2 regions of the Enterococcus sp. 22-H-5-01 genome follow, and region 2 is predicted to be linked to the other one. Evidence: predicted binding sites of a transcription regulator. Region 2 holds the regulator's gene; the other holds the start of a gene.
What was found. The regulator LexA, encoded in region 2, represses DNA repair genes until DNA is damaged. The targets are predictions, from matches to a motif close to CNAACANNTGTTNG.
Positions count from the first base shown of each region.

Region 1: the regulator LexA is predicted to act here: its motif matches at 3,831-3,844, upstream of uvrB (excinuclease ABC subunit UvrB).

Region 1 is NZ_CP189993.1:783,706-794,506, forward strand. It holds gene uvrA (excinuclease ABC subunit UvrA) at 1-1,657, opposite strand, end outside; gene uvrB (excinuclease ABC subunit UvrB) at 1,779-3,770, opposite strand; gene ACQKTA_RS03870 (amino acid ABC transporter substrate-binding protein/permease) at 4,014-6,176, shown strand; gene ACQKTA_RS03875 (amino acid ABC transporter ATP-binding protein) at 6,189-6,926, shown strand; gene tuf (elongation factor Tu) at 7,319-8,506, opposite strand; gene ACQKTA_RS03885 (hypothetical protein) at 8,736-8,990, shown strand; gene ilvC (ketol-acid reductoisomerase) at 9,056-10,051, opposite strand; gene ilvN (acetolactate synthase small subunit) at 10,110-10,586, opposite strand; gene ilvB (biosynthetic-type acetolactate synthase large subunit) at 10,590-10,801, opposite strand, start outside.
Region 2 is NZ_CP189993.1:542,157-552,957, reverse strand. It holds gene recU (Holliday junction resolvase RecU) at 1-499, shown strand, start outside; gene ACQKTA_RS02800 (PBP1A family penicillin-binding protein) at 492-2,813, shown strand; gene nth (endonuclease III) at 2,830-3,483, opposite strand; gene ACQKTA_RS02790 (DnaD domain protein) at 3,476-4,186, opposite strand; gene ACQKTA_RS02785 (FAD-dependent oxidoreductase) at 4,296-5,639, opposite strand; gene tkt (transketolase) at 5,995-7,989, opposite strand; gene ACQKTA_RS02775 (DUF896 family protein) at 8,082-8,324, opposite strand; gene lexA (transcriptional repressor LexA) at 8,457-9,080, shown strand; gene ACQKTA_RS02765 (hypothetical protein) at 9,184-9,447, shown strand; gene ACQKTA_RS02760 (adenine phosphoribosyltransferase) at 9,501-10,013, opposite strand; gene recJ (single-stranded-DNA-specific exonuclease RecJ) at 10,029-10,801, opposite strand, start outside.

The DNA of each region.
Region 1 (10,801 bases), 240 kb from region 2:
CACGCATCGTATCTTCATCGTGTTCTACCACGATTAATGTATTTCCTAAATCCCGCATTTTTTTCAATGATTCGATCAAGCGATCATTGTCTCGTTGATGCAACCCAATCGACGGTTCATCTAAGATATATAGGACACCTGACAAATTAGAACCAATTTGCGTAGCTAAACGAATACGTTGAGCCTCTCCGCCAGATAAAGTACCTGCTGCTCGACTCAATGTCAGATAATCCAATCCAACATTGCGTAAGAAACTCAAACGATCTTTGATTTCTTTTAAAATCGGTTTTGCGATCACTTTTTCTTGTTCACTTAAAATAACCGTTTCAAAAAATTTTAACGTTCCATTGATTGAGTCTTCACTGACTTGACCAATATTGGTATCGTTGATTTGAACTGATAAGGCTTGAGGATTCAAGCGATAACCATGACACGTTTGACAAGTCAATTCCGTCATATACAAACGCATTTGATCGCGCGTAAAATCACTATTTGTTTCTTTATAACGGCGATTGATATTATTGATAATTCCTTCAAATGGAACCTCTACATCTCGCACGCCACCAAAATCATTCTCATAATGGAAATGGAAATTTTCGCCATTCGATCCATTTAAAATAATCTCTTGTTGCTCTTTTGGTAATTCTTCGAAGGGTGTATCCATATCGATATTGAAACTTTGACAGGCTTGTTCTAACATTTGCGGATAATATTGCGAACTGATGGGATTCCAAGGAATCAACGCGCCTTCACGCAATGTTTTACTTTGATCAGGAATTACTAAATCCATATCGACTTCTAATTTCACACCTAAGCCATCACAGTCTGGGCACGCGCCAAAAGGTGCATTAAATGAAAACAAACGTGGTTCTAGTTCACCAACAGTAAAGCCACAGTAAGGACAAGCATAGTGTTCACTGAACAACATTTCTTTTTCACCGATCACATCAACAATCGCATACCCTTCTGCCAGACGTAATGCTGCTTCGAATGAATCAAATAGTCTTGAGCGTATGCCATCTTTTACTACGATCCGGTCAACAATGATTTCAATATCATGCTTTTTATTTTTCGTTAATTCTGGTGCTTCGGTCACATCATAAAGTTCACCATCAACACGCATCCGAACATACCCTTCGCGTTGGATCATTTCAAACACCTTTTTGTGCTGACCTTTTTTCTTAGCCACAACCGGTGCTAAGATTTGGATTTTTGTACGTTCAGGCAGCTCCAATACTTTATCAACCATCTGTTCCACCGATTGAGAAGTAATTTCAATATGATCGTTTGGACAGATTGGATGCCCCACTCGTGCGAATAACAAACGTAAGTAGTCATTGATCTCAGTTACCGTTCCAACAGTCGAGCGAGGGTTTTTACTTGTCGTTTTTTGATCGATTGAAATAGCCGGACTAAGGCCATCGATACTATCAACATCCGGTTTATCCATTTGACCTAAAAATTGGCGTGCATATGCAGATAAACTTTCCACATAACGGCGTTGGCCTTCGGCATATAGCGTATCAAAGGCTAATGAACTTTTCCCAGAACCAGACAAACCAGTAACAACTACCATCTTGTCACGAGGGATCGTGACATCGACATTTTTTAAATTATGCGCACGCGCTCCATGAATCACTATTTTATCATTTGCCATTTATTTCTCCCATTTCATTTTTAATTTCGTTTTTCTTCTATTATATAGAGCATTTTTTAACAAGATTTATTAGTATACTGAGAAATAAAAAATAGTCAATAAACTGAAACCAGCCGATAGTCTATTCGGCTGCCTTCAGTTCTAAAATCGTATCTCTCAATGTTGCAGCTGTTTCAAAATCTAAAGCCTTAGCTGCTTCACGCATTTCTTCTTCCATCTTCGCAAGTAATTCTTTACGTTCTTCTTTAGATAGGTCTTCATAAGAAGTCGTATCATAGTCAGCTGACTTTTCAGCCACCTTGCTGATTGAGATCAAATCACGAATCTCTTTAATAATCGTTTTTGGTTCGATTCCATGCTCTTCATTATAAGCTTCTTGAATGCTTCGGCGACGCGTCGTTTCATCCATCGCACGTTGCATTGAATCAGTAATTTTATCTGCATACATGATTACTTTACCCTCAGAATTTCGAGCCGCCCGTCCAATCGTTTGGACTAGCGAACGCTCACTCCGCAAGAAACCTTCTTTATCTGCATCTAAAATAGCTACTAATGAAACTTCCGGAACATCGATACCCTCACGTAATAAGTTAATTCCGATCAAAACATCAAATTTACCTAAACGCAGATCTCGAATAATTTCAGTTCGTTCTAACGTTTTAATATCACTATGCAAGTATTTTACTTTGATGCCTAATTCTTTAAAGTAATCTGTCAAGTCTTCTGACATTTTTTTCGTCAAAGTCGTGACAAAGACCCGTTCATTCCGTTCTGCTCGTTCGTTAATTTCTCCAACTAGGTCATCGATTTGTCCCATAATCGGTCGAACATCGATCACTGGATCTAATAAACCAGTCGGCCGAATGATTTGTTCAACAACAGTGTCCGTTTCTTCATGTTCATAAGGACCGGGCGTAGCTGAGACGTAAACGATTTGATTAACTCGTTCTTCAAATTCTTCCAAGCGTAACGGACGATTATCTAGAGCGGACGGCAGGCGGAATCCATAATCAACTAACATTTGTTTTCGTGCTCGGTCACCGTTATACATTCCGCGAACTTGAGGCATCGTCACATGCGACTCATCGATTACCATCAAGAAATCATCTGGAAAGAAATCAATCAACGTATACGGCGGCTCTCCTTCTTTACGTCCATCCATATGGCGCGAATAATTTTCGATGCCTGAAGTATAGCCCATTTCCCGCAACATTTCGATATCATAATTTGTTCGTTGCTCTAATCGTTGAGCTTCTAGCAACTTATTTTCACTATTCAAGACTTCTAAGCGATCAGCAAGTTCTGCTTGGATATTACTGATGGCATGTTCTAAATGATCTTCATTCGTTAAAAAGTGAGTCGCTGGAAAAATCGCCACATGCTCCGTTTCGCCGGTAATTTCACCGGTCAATGCATCGACTTCTCGAATACGTTCGATTTCGTCACCGAAAAACTCTACGCGTAGCGCATGTTCATCACGAGAAGCAGGAAAAATCTCTACTACATCCCCACGAACACGAAAACGTCCCCGTTGAAAATCAATGTCATTTCGCTCAAATTGAATGTCGATGAGTTTGCGGAGTAATTGATTTCGATCCATTTCCATCCCAACACGTAACGAAACAACTTGTTCCATATATTCTTTCGGTGATCCTAAACCAAAAATACACGAAACCGAGGCAACTACGATCACATCATTTCGTTCAAGTAATGAACTGGTAGCTGAGTGACGGAGTTTATCGATTTCGTCATTGACACTAGAATCTTTTTCTATATACGTATCACTTGAAGGCACATAAGCCTCGGGTTGGTAATAATCATAATAACTGACAAAATATTCTACAGCATTGTTGGGGAAAAATTCCTTGAATTCTCCATACAACTGTCCAGCTAATGTTTTATTATGAGCAATAATCAAAGTTGGCTTGTTAACTTCTTTGATCACATTTGAAATGGTATATGTTTTCCCAGTACCCGTAGCACCTAACAGTATTTGTGCTTTTTTTCCATTGACGACACCTTCGGTCAATTGCGAAATAGCTTCCGGTTGATCGCCAGCAGGCTGATATTTTGAATGGAGGTCAAACTCATTATCTGTTACTCTTTCAATCACGCAAAAACCCTCCTTTTAATAGTAAGATAAATAATCTCTTATCCAAAAATTATAGCATACCGAACATATTTTCGCTATTTATTCTCCTTGTGCTAAACGATTTCTTAAACTAGCCATGTTAACTTTCCTTACATTTCGTGTCATCAAAATTTAGATTTTTTTCACATAGACAGTCCAACTACTTGTATTTTAGTATTAGGCTAACTTATAATAAACGAATGATAAGTATATAGGAGGATTACTATGAGAAAAAACAAATTAATTCCTTTCGTATTTTTCTTAGTGGCAAGTCTTTTAACACTCGGCTTCACTACGAAAACTCACGCGGCGGAAAAAACTTATAAAATTGGGACTGACTTAACGTTCGCTCCTTTTGAGTTTCAAAATTCTGACGGGGAATATATCGGGATCGATGTTGATTTACTTAAAGAAATCGCAAAGGATCAAGGTTTCAAAGTGGACTTGAATCCTTTAGGTTTTGATAGTTCGATCCAAGGAGTTCAATCAGATCAATTAGATGGTATGATCGCGGGCATGAGTATTACTGATGAACGTAAAAAAACTTTCGATTTTTCTGATTCTTATTTTGATAGCGGAATTCAAATGGCTGTTAAAAATGACAATAACGATATCAAAGATTATGCTGATTTAAAAAGTAAAACAGTTTCTGCAAAAATTGGGACCGAAAGTGCTACTTTCTTAGAAGATAACAAAGATAAATACGGTTATGAAGTCAAATTATACGAAGCTGCTGATGCTATGTATAATGCTTTAAGTAACGGAAATTCTGAAGCAATTTTTGATGACTATCCAGTATTAGGCTACGCCGTGTCAAATGGACAACCTTTCAAACTTGTCGGTGAACCTGAAGAAGGTAGTGCTTATGGCTTTGCTGTTAAAAAGGGTGAAAATCAAGAATTATTGAAAAAATTCAATGCTGGATTGAAAGATTTAAAAGAAAATGGAACTTATGACAAAATCGTCAGCAAATATATTTCAAGCGGCTCAAGCGATAGTACTTCTACGAGCCAAATGAAAAAAATTGAACCGAAAAAAGATGTGTATGTTATCGCCAGCGATTCAGCTTTTGCACCGTTTGAATATAAAGACAGTGACGGAAAATACAAAGGGATCGATGTTGATTTATTAACTCGAATCGCTGAACTTCAAGGATTCAAGATCGATTTCAAATTTATTGGCTTCTCCTCTGCTATGCAAGCATTAGAATCTGGTCAAGCTGACGGTATGATCGCCGGTATGACTATGACTGATGAACGAAAAGCAAATTATGATTTTTCAGATCCTTATTTCCAAAGTGGAATTCAATTAGCAGTTGCTAAAGACAATAAAGATATTAAAGAATATAAAGATTTAAAAGGCAAAACAGTTGGTGCTAAAGTTGGAACAGAAAGTGCTGATTTCTTAGAGGCTCATAAAAAAGAATATGGCTACACAATTAAGAGCTTCGATGCGGCTGACCAATTATACGATGCCTTAAAAGTCGGTTCGATCGACGCTATGATGGATGATTATCCAGTTATCGGTTATGCCATTCAACAAGGCCAAGACCTAAAAACACCAATCAAGCGCGAAGTCGGCGGTGAATATGGTTTTGCTGTTAAAAAAGGTGAAAATCCTGAACTTCGGGAAATGTTTACAGAAGGTTTGAAAGAATTAAAACGAACTGGTGAATACGATAAGATCGTTGATAAATATATTGGTTCAGGCAGCGAAGAGAAAAAAGATGCTGTCGATGAATCCACAATCACTGGTTTATTGAAAAATAACTATAAATCATTATTAGAAGGTTTATGGAAAACAATCGTCTTAGCTTTAGTTTCATTTGCTTTAGCTTTAGTAGTAGGTGTAATTTTCGGTTTGTTCCGTGTCTCTCCTTCACGCCCATTACGATTATTAGCAGGCATCTATATCGATATTATCCGCGGGATTCCAATGATGGTATTAGCCTTCTTCATTTTCTTCGGCTTGCCAGGAATCACAGGAATCAAAATTCCAGACTTTGCAGCTGGGATCATTACATTAACGTTGAATGCTAGTGCCTATATCGCCGAAATCGTACGCGGTGGTATCAACGCTGTGCCCGTTGGTCAAATGGAAGCCTCTCGTAGTTTAGGTTTGCCATACAATCGAACCATGCAAAAAATTATCTTACCGCAAGCAGTTAAAATTATGATCCCTTCTTTCATCAATCAATTCGTTATCAGTTTGAAAGATACAACGATTATTTCTGCTATCGGTGTTGTAGAGCTTCTGCAAACTGGTAAAATCATCGTGGCTAGAACAACTCAAAGTTCATACGTTTACTTGATCATCGCGATCATGTACTTGATCTTGATTACGATCCTAACTAAATTAGCTAACCGTTTAGATAAGAAGGTGAAATAAATGGAAAATACAATGGATAAAAAAATCGTCGTAAATCATTTAGTCAAAAAATTTGGTGATAACACTGTCTTGAATGACTTGAATATCAGTATTAGTGAAGGTGAAGTTGTTTGTATCATCGGACCTTCAGGTTCAGGTAAAAGTACTTTCTTACGTTGTATGAACCGTTTAGAAGATCCAACTTCTGGTGAGATCATTATTGATGGACAAGATTTGACAGACAAACATACCGATATCAATTTAGTCCGTCAACATATCGGTATGGTATTCCAACATTTCAATCTGTTCCCGCACCTTACTGTGTTACAAAATATCACTTTAGCTCCTATCGATCGTAAAGGTGAAAAGAAAGATGCCGCTGAAAAACGCGGCATCGAATTGCTAGGTCAAGTTGGACTAGCTGAGAAAAAAGATGTTTACCCAGATAGCTTATCGGGTGGACAAAAGCAACGGGTTGCTATTGCTCGAGCATTAGCAATGAATCCAGATATTATGTTGTTCGATGAACCCACTTCTGCTCTTGACCCTGAAATGGTCGGTGATGTGCTGAAAGTTATGAAAGATTTAGCACTTCAAGGAATGACGATGGTGATTGTAACTCATGAAATGGGCTTTGCTAAAGAAGTAGCTGACCGTGTCATCTTTACTGATGGTGGAAAAATCTTAGAAGATGGTACTCCAGAACAAGTCTTCAGTAATCCACAAAATCCAAGAACCCAAGACTTCTTGAACAAAGTTTTGAACGTATAATCCAAAAAAAAACCGCGAAATCATTTAGATTTCGCGGTTTTTTTCAATAATTTCTTAATACATGAAAAATAGCCTCTTGATCAATCTCAATACGATTACGAACAATCCCATCTACACTTGAAAGTGCCTTTTCAGCAATCATTTGTAGTTCTGCTGGTGTCGGGAAATCGATAGTGCTTTATAGCTAGTTGGTGTCGTCCCTACTATATTGATTCCTTCATTTTCTCTTACCGTTCGTGCTTCGATGAACGGTGATAATCATCAACTATTCCTGCTATTAGAAAATTAGTTGGACTATTAATCAAAATATCCATTCTGGTACATTATAGATATCCTATATCTTTTTGCACAAAAAAACGTAACGCATGACTGCGCTACGTTTTTTATTTTGATTATGCTTCAATCTCTGTAACGATACCAGAACCAACAGTCCGTCCGCCTTCACGAATAGAGAAAGTAGTTCCCTTTTCCACTGCGATTGGATGGATCAATTCAACATCGATCGTTACATTATCGCCTGGCATAACCATCTCAGTACCTTCAGGTAACACGATATTCCCTGTTACGTCAGTTGTACGGAAATAAAATTGTGGACGATAGTTATTAAAGAACGGTGTATGACGTCCGCCTTCTTCTTTCGTTAATACATACACTTCAGCTTGGAATTTAGTATGAGGTGTGATTGAACCTGGTTTAGCTAATACTTGACCACGTTCGATTTCATCACGAGTAATTCCACGTAATAATACACCGACATTATCACCAGCTTCACCATAGTCTAATGTTTTACGGAACATTTCAAGTCCGGTAACGACTGCTTTTTGAACTTCAGGTTTGATCCCGATAATTTCAATTTCATCGCCGACTTTGACTTCCCCGCGATCGATACGTCCAGAAGCAACAGTTCCGCGACCAGTAATTGAAAAGACATCTTCAACTGGTAACAAGAAAGGTTTGTCTGTATCACGTTCAGGTGTTGGGATATATTCATCAACAGTATCCATTAAGTCCAAAATAACTTGTTCTTGTTCAGGATCACCTTCCAAAGCTTTCAATGCAGACCCTTTAAGTACAGGAATATCATCACCTGGGAAACCATATTCAGAAAGTAATTCACGTACTTCCATTTCCACTAAATCAATCAATTCTTCATCATCAACTAAATCAACTTTATTTAAGAAAACAATCAAATGTTTTACTCCAACTTGACGTGATAACAAAATATGTTCACGTGTTTGGGGCATTGGGCCATCAGTTGCTGATACAACCAAGATCGCACCATCCATTTGAGCAGCACCAGTAATCATATTTTTTACGTAGTCCGCATGTCCTGGGGCATCAATATGTGCATAGTGACGTTTTTCTGTTTCATACTCTACGTGTGCCGTGTTAATTGTGATTCCACGTTCACGTTCTTCCGGTGCAGCATCGATACTAGCATAGTCCTGAGGGTTTGCTAGACCTTTCTTGCCTAATACCGTTGTAATTGCTGCCGTTAATGTTGTTTTACCGTGATCGACGTGACCAATGGTACCAATATTAACATGTGGTTTACTTCTATCATAATGTTCTTTTGCCATAATAAACAAACCTCCTAAAAAATAAAAACTTTTACGGATATAGTGTAAATCATTTTTTGCTAAATGAAAAAGATTAACACTTTTACTTTTTGTAAGTAATTAACTATCCGAAGTCATCATACATCAGAATTGGTCAAACTCCAAATATTTTGTCTCTCATTTACTGGACGATAGAAATTTTTTCAGACATAATGGATTTAAACACTCATTTGTTAAGGAGTTGACCACGATGGTTTCGTTTGAAAAAAGGATTTCTCAAGTACCACAAGAAATACAGCAAGCTTGGAGTATGGGGTTTGTTTTTATGTATAATGGAAAAAATTTTCAGCATTTCCCTGCTCGACAATGGACCGATGAGCAAATAAAAAATTATTTTTTTGAACATTTTGACGCCCAATCAAGAATTATTTCACATCCTGAACTACAGCTCAAAGAATTACAACTTAATGATCATCCTGAATTATTAGTGATCATTCCTTACTAAAAAAAGCGAACGCTGCAACGTTCGCTTTCCTGAAATTTATTATGGTAAGAAACTAGTTTGTCAGTCTAATCTTTATGTCCTACAAAAGGCATCATTTTTCTTAATTCACTACCCACAGCTTCAATTTGATGCCCGCCATTTTTAGCACGCATTTCTTTGAATTTCGGGAATCCATTTTGGTTGTCTGCAATAAAACCTTCGGCAAATTTTCCGTTTTGGATATCTGTTAAAACAGCTTTCATATTGGCTTTTGTTTCCGAAGTGATTACTCGTGGACCAGAAACATAATCACCATATTCGGCTGTATTTGAGATAGAATGGCGCATATTAGCAAATCCACCTTCATAAATCAAATCAACAATCAATTTCATTTCATGACAAACTTCAAAATAAGCTAATTCTGGTTGGTAATCTGCTTCGACCAAGGTTTCAAAACCTGCTTCGATCATGCTCGTCAAACCACCACACAAGACAGCTTGTTCACCAAATAAATCTGTTTCGGTCTCTTCTTTGAAAGTTTTTTCCAAGACTCCTACTCTAGTTGCACCAATTCCTTTTGAATAAGATAGTGCTAATTCTCGAGCAGTTCCTGTTGCGTCTTGATGAACAGCAAATAAACAAGGGACTGCAAAACCTTCAACAAATGTCCGGCGAACTAAATGTCCTGGTCCTTTTGGTGCGACTAAAAAGATGTCGACGTTCTTAGGCGGTTTGATTACATCAAAATGAATATTAAACCCATGAGCAAATGCTAATGCATCGCCTTCATCCAAATTAGGGGCAATCTCTTTTTCATATAAACTCCCTTGGATTTCATCTGGAGCTAAAATCATGGTTACTTGTGCAGCTTTTGTCGCTTCTGATACTGGACTTACATTAAAGCCATCTTTTCTAGCAGCATCCGCTGACTTTCCTTCACGTACGCCGATCACTACTTGATGTCCTGTATCTCTAAGATTTTGCGCATGCGCGTGGCCCTGTGAGCCATAACCTATGATTGCGATTGTTTTCCATTCTAAAGCGTCCTTTTCTACTGCATCATCATAATAAACTTTAACCATGAATTATTCCTCCAATTTTTTTCTAATTTTCTAATCTATTAAAAGCAATAATTTGCGATTAACCTCTACTAAAACCAGTAATACCGGTTCGTGCTAATTGTTTGATTCCATAAGGTCTTAAGACATCGATGCACGCATTGACCTTTTCATCAGAACCAGCTACTTGAACGACAATTGTTTTCAAACTAACATCGACGACATCTGCTCGAAAAGGATCGATCATTGCTTGAATTTCTGATCGAATTGTCGTCGGAGCATTGACCTTGATTAAGGCCAGTTCTCTTTCCAAATGCGGTTCATCTGAAATATCAGATACTTTGATTACATCAATCTGCTTATTCAACTGTTTTGTTACTTGTTCAATATCAGCCAAATTGCCTGCCCGAATCATAATCGTCATGCGTGATTCTCCTGCTATTTCAGTTCGACCAACAGAAATACTTTCAATATTAACTTGTCTTCTATTCAATACACTGGAGATACGACTCAAAACACCTGCTTTGTCTCGCACCATTGCCGTAATCATTCGTTTCATCAATCAGTCAACCCCTAGCATTTGATCATTTGGCATCCCTGCCGGAACCATGGGCAGTACATGTTCTTTGTCTGAGACAACTACTTCAATCAACATCGGCCCTTTAACTGAAAAAGCAGTTGCTAAATCTTCTGATAAAGTGGCCGGATCACTAATCTTAGTACTCGAAATTCCATAAGCTTCAGCTAATTTCATAAAATCAGGTTGTTCGTCGA
Region 2 (10,801 bases):
GAGTAACGAGTACTACTTAACTCATGATAAAGCAGTTGTTCATAAAAAGCCAACACCACTTCAAATCGTCAAGGTCGATTATCCTAAGAGAAGTGCGGCTGTTGTTAAGGAAGCTTATTTCAGACAACCTTCAACAACAGATTATAACGGCGTCTATTGCGGCTATCACTTAGATTTTGAAGCAAAGGAAACTAAAAATAAAACTTCTTTTCCTTTAAAGAACTTCCATCAACACCAGATTACCCATATGCAGAAATGTGTGAATCAACAAGCGATTTGCTTTGTTTTATTGTGGTTTTCAAGTCTAAATCGTTGCTTTTTCCTTTCAGCAGAAAACCTGATAAACTATTGGAACGAACAAGAAAATGGTAGAAAATCGATTCCTTTATCCATCATTGAAAATGAAGCCATCGAAATTGTTCCACAAATTGCACCGCGTATCCCCTATTTGATTGCGGTTGAAAAATATCTTGAAAAAAGGAGTCAAACAAATGTCTAATACCTCTCGTTCGCAAAAAAATAGGCGAACCACTCCAGGTAAAAAAATGAAAGCAAAAAATAAAAAAGGCGGCTCTTTAGGGCTGAAAATAGCCGTTGGCTTCGTTGGTTTGCTCTGTGTCATCCTCATTGCCGGCATGGGACTTTTCTTCCTCTATGCTAAAGATGCACCTAAATTAAGTGAAGCAAAACTTGGAGCAACTCAATCTTCTAAACTTTACGATAAAGATGGGAATATTTTTGAAGACTTAGGTGCTGAAAAAAGAGAAAAAGTCGAATCAGATAAGATTCCTCAAGAATTAGATGATGCGATCGTTTCTGTTGAAGACCGGCGCTTCTTTAAACATAATGGTGTGGATCCGGTACGAATCGCTGGGTCATTAGTTCATAACATTACTAATAAAGGTGGGTTACAAGGTGGAAGTACCCTTACGCAACAATTAGTCAAACTATCCTTTTTCTCAACGAAGTCTTCCGACCAAACAATCAAGCGAAAAGCACAAGAAGCTTGGCTGGCAATTAAATTAGAAAAAAAATACTCAAAACAAGAGATTTTGACTTATTATATCAACAAAGTCTATATGGCCAATGGTCTTTACGGAATGGAAACGGCGGCTGAAACGTATTTTGGCAAAGAATTACAACATTTAAGTATTGCTCAGACTGCTCTGCTTGCCGGAATGCCCCAAGCACCAAATTCATACGATCCTTATCAACATCCAAAAGCCGCAAAGGATCGCAGAGATACTGTACTTTATACTATGCTGACGAACAAAAAGATCTCCCAAGAAGAATATGACCAAGCAATCAAAGAACCAATTGACGAAGGATTACAGCCGTTAGAAACAGATAACCAAGAACGAAAAGTCACAGATAATTATGTGAAAGAAGTTATTGCGCAAGTAGAATCAAAAACTGGAAAAAATGTTTATACCGATGGTTTAGATATTTACACGAACCTAGATATGAGTGCTCAAGAACAATTATATAAAATTGTGAACAGTGATGAGTATGTTCAATATCCTGACGAAAATCTACAAGTTGCCGCAACACTAGTTGATAGCGAAACCGGGCAAGTAAATGCGCAAATCGGCGGAAGAAATATTGCGGATGATGTTTATTTAGGTTTGAACCGTGCTGTTACGACTAATCGTGATTTCGGTTCAACCGTTAAGCCAGTCACAGACTATGGACCCGCATTTGAGTACTTACAAAAATCAACAGGTACCCGAATCAGTGATAGTGCTTATAATTATGAAGGTACATCAACCCCTGTCAAAAACTGGGATAATAGTTACCAAGGAAATATTACATTACGTCAAGCACTTTATGACTCAAGAAATGTCCCTGCGGTGAAATTATTCAATGAAGTCGGTGTCGATAATGTAACTAAATTTTTAAATAAATTAGGAATCGAATATAAAGATATCCAGCAAGCTAATGCAATTTCCAGTAACACTGAGACACAAGATGGTTCCAAATACGGGATCTCTACTGAAAAAATGGCGGCCGCTTATGCTGCATTTGCTAATGGCGGTACTTATAACGAACCTCTATATATCAATAAAATCAAATATCAAGATGGATCAGAACAAACATTTGAAAGTAAAGGAACCAAAGCAATGGAACCTTATACAGCGTACATGATCACAGATGTGTTAAAAGATGTGATTTCAAAAGGTACAGGAACAAATGCACAAATTGCTAATCTGTTTCAAGCTGGAAAGACCGGAACTTCTAACTATACTGATGATGAGTTGGCGAAAATCCAACAATATGATTCTGTATCGCCTGATGTGATGTTTACCGGATATACTCCTCATTATTCATTATCTGTTTGGACGGGATATGATGATCGGATGGAACCAATCACCTCACAATCCAATATGATTGCCAGTGATGTTTATCGTGAATTGATGAGTTATGTCTCGCAAAATGTTTCTAATGCGGATTGGACGATGCCTAGCGATGTGTTAAGAATCGGAAATGAGCTATATGTTAAAGGGGCTTCATCAGTTCCAAGCCAATCTAATTATTCTAGTCAAAGCTCATACTATAATAATTATAATTCTTACAGTCAATCTAGCAATTCAATAACTGATCAAGAAATTACTACACCAAGTATTTCAGAATCAGAAACAGTTCCTTCAAGTAGCAGCGAAGTTGTTCCTAGCTCCTCTTCTGCTGTCGAAGAAACACCGGCAGTCACAACACCTTCTTCTTCTGCTGAAGAGACACCGACGCCTTCAACACCTTCTTCTTCTGCTGAAGAGACACCGATGCCAGCTCAAGGTCAATCAAATAATAGCGATTAGAAAAAGCCGTTCGAAATTACTTTCGAACGGCTTTTAAACGGTCTTTTCCTTCTTGGCACATATCAAGTAGCGGGCAAATAGTGCATTTAGGTGCACGTGCAGTACAATGATAACGACCAAAAAAAATCAGTGTGTGGTGACTTTTTACCCACAGTTCTTTTGGAATTTTTCGCATAAGTGTTGACTCGACTTCCGTTACAGAAGCACTTAATTTACAAATACGTAGTCGTTTTGTTACTCGTTCCACATGGGTATCAACAGCAATTGCCGGTACTCCAAACGCATCACCTAACACTACATTTGCAGTCTTACGTCCAACGCCAGGTAACTTGATCAACTCCTCGCGAGATTCAGGAACGATTCCACCAAAATCATCTAAAAGCATTTGTGCACAAGCTTTAATGTTTTTAGCTTTATTGCGATACAAGCCAATAGTTTTGATCTTAGCAATAACATCTTCCATGGGTGCCTGTGCCAATGCTTCCGGTGTCGAATACGCTGCGAATAATGCAGGAGTTGCTTTATTGACAGAAACATCGGTTGCTTGGGCACTCAAAATCACTGCGATCAATAATTGAAATGGCGACTTTGAATGTAGTTCTCCAACAGCATCAGGAAACATTTGATACATCCGCTCCATCGCTTCCATTGTCTTTTCTTTGCTAAGCATCCGGGTCTTTCCTTTCTAGCCAATTATACAAAGAAACTTTGGGCAACTCTTCGGTTTGTTGCTGTTCTTCTTTTTGCAACAACACTTTTTTACGTCGACGTTGTTCTTCTTCAACTTGAGCTTTTGACCGAATATTTTTCTTTTCCCAACTTTGTAAGACTGTTTCAATATACTTAAAATTATAGGCTTGGTTTAAAACAGCTTCTTGCAGCGCTAATTGAATCAACTCTGGAGAATAATGATCCTCATCTACCCAATAGCTGATTTTTTGATACTCAATCGGTGATAGTGGCCGGCCAAACTCTTGCTCAAAAGAGCGCAACATCCGTTTTTGAGCGGCTAGATCATTTTCTCCCTCTATTTGGAAGCGTTGTCGCTCTTTTAATAAAGCTAATTTTTCAAAGGCAGGCATACAATCATAATGATCACTTTGACGACCTTGTTCATCTTGCGCCGTTTGTAATTGAATAAACCCTTTTTCAACTAAACTGTTCAGACCTTTATAAATATTTTCTGTCGAATGCCCCATATTCTGAGCTATCACTGTTAAATTAGGAAAATCCTCTCCAGCCTGATGAGCAGAATATAGTTGCAACCACAACATAAACTCATTAGTAGACAGGCCGATAGCTGTATAATTTTGTAATAGCAGATTTGAAATCGTTGTTTCTCCTCCAGCTAAATAATCTTGTAATGAAATCATTTAAAATCCTCCGTTCACTTTTTTAGTTTACACTAAAAAAATAGGAAGTCCAACACTTAGAAAAACGGCTGCTAAAATAAAAAATGGGAAGCTTAGCTTCCCATTTTTTCTATTCAGCTTCTTCTAAAGCCGCTTGAGCTAAGATATTCAAGTAGTTCCAAGGACGATCAAAATGTGGTTGGAAGAAGAAATCTTGTAATGCTAAATCTTCTAACGTCATATTATTTTGGATCGCTACAGATAATGTATTCGCTGATTGAGTAATATCATATTTAGATAGGAATTGCGCACCTAAAATTTTATTTGTCCCTTTTTCAGAAACGATTTCCATCAGTACTTTTTCTGTTGTCGGCATAAATTCTGGACGATAATTATCTTCAATGACTGTTACATTGACATCGATTCCGTTCAATGCTGCACTTTCTTTCGTTAAACCGGTTGATCCAATCGTCCAACCAAATAAATACAGACCAGAAGTTCCTTGCGTACCACGATATTTTACTTTTTGCTCAACTAAGTTTTTACCGACTAACATTCCTTGGCGAACAGCATTGGTTGCTAATGGAATGTATTGATGTTGGCCAGTTGGATTGTAATGAACGACTGTCGAATCACCCGCTGAGAAAATATCTGGGTTGCTCGATTGCATATATTCATTTACTTTGATTGCACCACTTGGTAACATTTCAACTTTATCTTTTAATAAATCAGTATTTGGACGGAAACCAACACATAGAATAACCATGTCTGCGTCAAACTCATTACTTGGCGTCACAACTTTTGTAACAGCCCCAGTTTCATCCGCTACAAACTCATTCACGTTTTCACCTAAAGCCAGCGTAACACCACGATCAACTAATTCTTTTTCTAACAAGTCTGTAAATGGTTGATCCAGGTATTTATTCAAAATACGTGATAATCCATCAATCAATGTTACTTCTTTCCCACTCTCAGCAAACGCTTCGACTAATTCGATTCCGATATAGCCGCCGCCAACTACGACAACTTTTTTAGCATCTTTTGCTTTTTCGATGATTTGGTTGGCTTGGTTGTAGTTTTTACATAATAAAACGTTTTTTGATTGGATTCCTTTAATTGGCGGGATAATAGGCCAAGAGCCAGTTGTTACGACTAATTTATCATAATCGATCACTTTTTCTTCATTGGTCTTCAAATCCTTAGCCGTTACTTTTTTATTATCTGTATCAATATTAGTCACATCATGTTCCATGTTCACTGATGCGCCTAATGAAGTTAATTCTTCGGGGTTTGAATAGAATAATCCAGCGGGGTCTTTAACTACTCCTCCTACATATAAAGCGATTCCACAAGATAAGAAAGAAATGTTGTCATTGCGTTCAAACACCGTCACTTCTGCATCTGGGTGGTTTGCTAATATATTTTTAACGGCTGCGGTGCCGGCATGGGTACATCCTACTACTACTACTTTCATTTTCGTCCCTCTTTCATTTATCATGATTTGTGTTTGCAATATTTTGCACAAGGATAGTGTAACAGATTTTATCACCTGTATAAATTATTTTGCTCACAAAGGATAAGTTTTATTTTGAAAACGGAAAAATTGAAAGCGCGAATCTAATTTTGTAATAGATAATTTTTTTATGTAAATAAAATATTGTAAAAAAGTTATTGTATTCAACGATATCAATGGACTATATTTTTTATTAGTCCATTTTAACTATTTTTTTAACTGCTAAATGTTAATTTTTTCTATAGAGGTATTGTTTATATAGAAAAAGCACATAAAAAAAGACTGAGAAATTTTTTCTCAGTCTTTTTTTGTCAGTCTATATTTCGTTAAATGTATTCACAACATTTTCTACAGTAAAGCCAAATTGTTCTAGAATGTAATCACCAGGTGCTGATGCTCCAAAATGATCGATTCCAATCATTTTACCTTCTGTACCAATATAACGTTCCCAACCGAATGGTGAAGCGGCTTCGATCGCTACACGTTTTTTGATGGCTTTTGGTAAAACAGATTCTTTATAGGCTTCATCTTGAGATTCAAATAAATCAAAGCTTGGAATAGATACTACAGAAACATCTTTTCCTTGGGCTTTCAATTCTTGTTGTGCTTGAACTGCAAGATTAACTTCAGAACCAGTAGCGATCAAAATACCTTCTGGTGTGTCAGATTCTGCTTTAGAGATAACATAACCACCTTTAGTTACACCTTCTTTAGCTAAATCTTTACTATTTGGTAACACAGGTAAGTTTTGACGACTTAATACCAAAATAGTTGGTTTGTTTGTTGTTTTTAGTGCTTGCGCCCAAGCAGCAGAAGTTTCGTTGCCATCAGCTGGACGAATAACTTGAACATTAGGCATGCAGCGAACACTTGCTAATTGTTCGATTGGTTCATGAGTTGGTCCATCTTCTCCTACTGCTACAGAATCATGTGTCAACACATAGATAACTGGTAATCCTTGGATAGCTGACATACGAACTGCAGGACGTAGATAGTCCGTAAATACGAAGAATGTTCCGCCATAAATACGTGTTCCGCCATGTAAATGAATTCCATTCATTGCACTAGCCATCGCAAATTCACGTACACCAAACCAGATGTTACGACCTTCGTATGATTCAGGTTGGAATTCTTTATCATCCGTCATTGTTGTGTTGTTTGAACCTGATAAATCAGCTGATCCGCCCCAAATGTTGGGGATTGCTTTTGATAAAGCTTGAATCGCATCTTTACTTGATACACGACTTGCTTGTGAAGATCCTTCTTCATAAACTGGCAATGATTCTTCCCAATTTTCTGGAAGTTCGCCAGCAAAGGCTTGTTTGAATTGTTTTGCCAATTTAGGATAAGCTTTTTCATATTCAGCAAATAACGTATCCCAATTTGATTCTTCTTTAGCACCTTTATCGTTGATTGCTTCTTTAAAGCGAGCAGCCACTTCTTCAGGAACTGTGAAATCCGGATATTCCCAGCCATAGATTGCTTTCGCTGCAGAAATACCATCAGCTCCAATTGGTGCGCCGTGAACAGCTGAGGTTCCTTGTTTAGGAGAACCATAACCAATTACAGTTTTTACTTCGATCAATGTTGGTTTATCTGTTTCAGCTTTTGCTTCTTCGATTGCTTTAGAAATTGCTTCTAAATCATTGCCATCTTTAACTAGAATATGTTGCCAACCATAGGCTTCATAACGAGCACCGACATTTTCAGTGAATGCTTTTGAAGTTGGTCCATCTAAAGAAATATCATTTGAATCGTATAACACGATTAATTTTCCAAGTTTCATATGTCCTGCCATTGAACTTGCTTCGGCAGAGACACCTTCCATTAAATCGCCATCGCCACATAGTGCATAAGTGTAATGATCGATTACTTTGAAATCATCACGATTGTACGTAGCAGCTAAATGAGCTTCAGCCATTGCCATCCCAACAGATGTTGAAATTCCTTGACCTAAAGGACCTGAAGTTGCTTCGACCCCATCTGTATGATGGTACTCAGGATGTCCTGGTGTTTTACTTTCCCATTGACGGAAATTTTTCAAATCATCAATCGTTACTTGGTAACCTGAAAGATGTAATAAGCTGTAAAGCATTGCTGATCCATGACCTGCAGATAAAATAAAACGATCACGGTTTGGCCAGTTTAATGAAGTCGCTGGATTCACATTCAAATGTTTTGTCCACAAAGCGTAAGCCATCGGTGCTGCTCCCATGGGTAAGCCGGGATGGCCAGAGTTTGCTTTTTGGATTGCTTCAATACTTAATGTTCTAATTGTGTTTACACCTAATTGATCGATTTTGTCGAACAAAATAGTTCCCCCTTTTTGGTCATAAATACTTTAAATACAGATTTATTGTAACCGATTTATTTTGACATTACAATCACAAAATACTAAAAGATCTATTTTCTATTATGTAATCCTTTTTGCTTTTGGATTTCTTTTAATTTCTCAGGAGTGACGTCGTTCCCTTCTGGGTCAACTACTTTCATTCCTTCGATATGATGGCGCATGCCGCTTCGAAATGACGCGATATATTCTTCGCGCAAGATCTTTTGTTCTTTCGCTTCAGCATCTGTTAAACCTTCAGCTTTCTTTTTTTTCGCTAATTCATTGATACGTGCAATCGTTTCATCATTAATCATCTTGAACACCTCTTTCTCCTTACTAATTATACATAAAAAATGCTAACTTAAAAGTATAAATGAATACGAACGCTTGTTTGATTTGTTCGCTTTTGTATGCTACACTAAAAAAAACGAAAGAAGGTGCGGGCATTGGCAAAAAGAACGGAAACAAAACAATTAGAAGTTTTGCGTTTTATTCATGAACGCGTTGAAGATAAAGGGTACCCACCCACTGTTAGAGAAATTGGAGAGGCTGTAAATTTATCTTCTACCTCTACAGTCCATGGACATCTCTCACGATTAGAAAAAAAAGGCTGGATTTTACGTGACCCAACAAAGCCACGAGCCATTGAGTTAACTATTACTGGTTTAGAAAAAATTGGTGCAGCACCACAAGTTATTCCTATGCTTGGAGTTGTAACTGCCGGCGAACCTATTCTTGCAGTTGAAGAAGCTTCTGACTTTTTCCCAGTTCCTCCAGATTTATCTAGTGAAGAAGGTAGTTTATTCATGCTGACAATTCGCGGAGAAAGTATGATCAATGCTGGTATTTATGATGGCGACCATGTCATTGTACGAAAACAATCTGCCGCAACAAATGGTGAGATCGTTATTGCCATGACAGATGAAAATGAAGCAACTTGTAAAAGATTTTATCGCGAAGCAGATCATATTCGCCTACAACCGGAAAATGATGAATTGAGTCCAATTATTTTAGATAATGTTTCTATCCTAGGAAAAGTTGTCGGTCTATATCGAAACCATATTTATTAATCGGGAGTCTCTTCCGATTAATTTTTTTACTTTACAAATCGAACAAACATTCGTATAATAAAAATACAAACACATGTTCGTATTTTATTAGGAGTGATTATTGATGAAAACAGTAAGAAGATTTGGTTTAGTTATCGCAGTTTTGTTGCTTGGTTTATTGATTGGTAAGTTGGGGTCTTTGGCTACGATCGTCATTTTTTCTGGTTTGTTTCTGGTATGGTTTATGTTGTGGGATGAACGTACTTATGCTCAACACTATGCAGAACATCAATATGAAGAAACTGAAGAAGATGAACAGTATTATAAAGAACCTGCTGAGGATTTTTATTACGTCACTTATGACCACCAATACCATAAATCAGCTTGATATAAAAAATGTAAGCAAAATAAAAAAAGAAGCCAAATCGGCTTCTTTTTTTATTAATAATCCATCAAAGTCAAGATGTCATATCCTTGGATTTTATCTCGACCATGAAGTTCTTCTAATTCAATCAAGAAGGCACAACCAACAACAACACCGCCAAGTTGTTCTACAAGTTCAATCGTCGCTTTAATTGTTCCACCAGTTGCTAATAAGTCATCTGTGATCAATACGCGTTGACCTGGTTTGATTGCATCGCGATGAATCGTTAATGTATCTGTACCATATTCTTTTTCATATTCGACTTCAATTACTTCGCGAGGTAATTTTCCTGGTTTACGAACTGGAGCAAAGCCTAAGCCCAACTCAAATGCTACTGGACAGCCAACGATAAATCCGCGTGCTTCTGGTCCAACGACCATATCGATTTGTTTTTCTTTTGCATAATTTACGATTTGTCTTGTCGCTTCACGGTAGGCTTCACCATCTGCCATTAGCGGTGAGATATCACGGAAGACGATCCCTTCTTTTGGATAATCTGGGATACTGGCAATATAATCTTTCAAATTCATTTCGGTTGTTTCCTCCTAGCTTTTCAGCCAATTTCTAATAGTTTGAATATCATTCATCAACAAAAATTCTTCACTATCTATTTGCATCACACGTTTTTGATAAATTTCGCTCTCATCAAAAGCCCGAGCTTGTGGGGATGCGACCATTTTTAAAACGCCGTCGTCTATTGTAACAAATTTTAGCTCAGAAAACACGTGAATCATGAATACTAATAATTTTTCTGGAATTCTTAAGTAATTTGAAACAATTTTTAACTTATAACGGATATCTACCCTCGTTTGCTTATGGAAAAATTGATAAAGCCTTACAAATTGCTCTCTGCTAGGCAATCCATTCAAGTATGCTTCATCCGAACTATATAAATAAAGATAGACACGATCGAAATTACCATTAGAAATTATTTCTTTTAATAATTCCTTTTGATTGGGACAGTCCAATACGATCAATTGGTCGTATCCTTGCCAATCAAGTGTTGCATCGTATAGAGTTATTGTCTCTCGTAATTCATTCATAAAAAATTTTTGATTCGCCGTTTTAAACGCTAAGTACAAAGTGCGTCCATTTTCTATTTTTTGTTGCCATGTATATTTTGCGCGACGATCAATAATCTGTAGTCCAGCTGAAGCAAAATCGATCAAACGCAATTGGACTTTCTTTTGTCCATTCCATTCATTGATTTCTAAATCACCAACAAATTGTGTTTCTGGTTGTTGCAACTCTTCTGCAACATCGCCAAAACCAAAACCTATCGCATCGAGTTGTCCCGATTCATCTTTCAATGAAAATT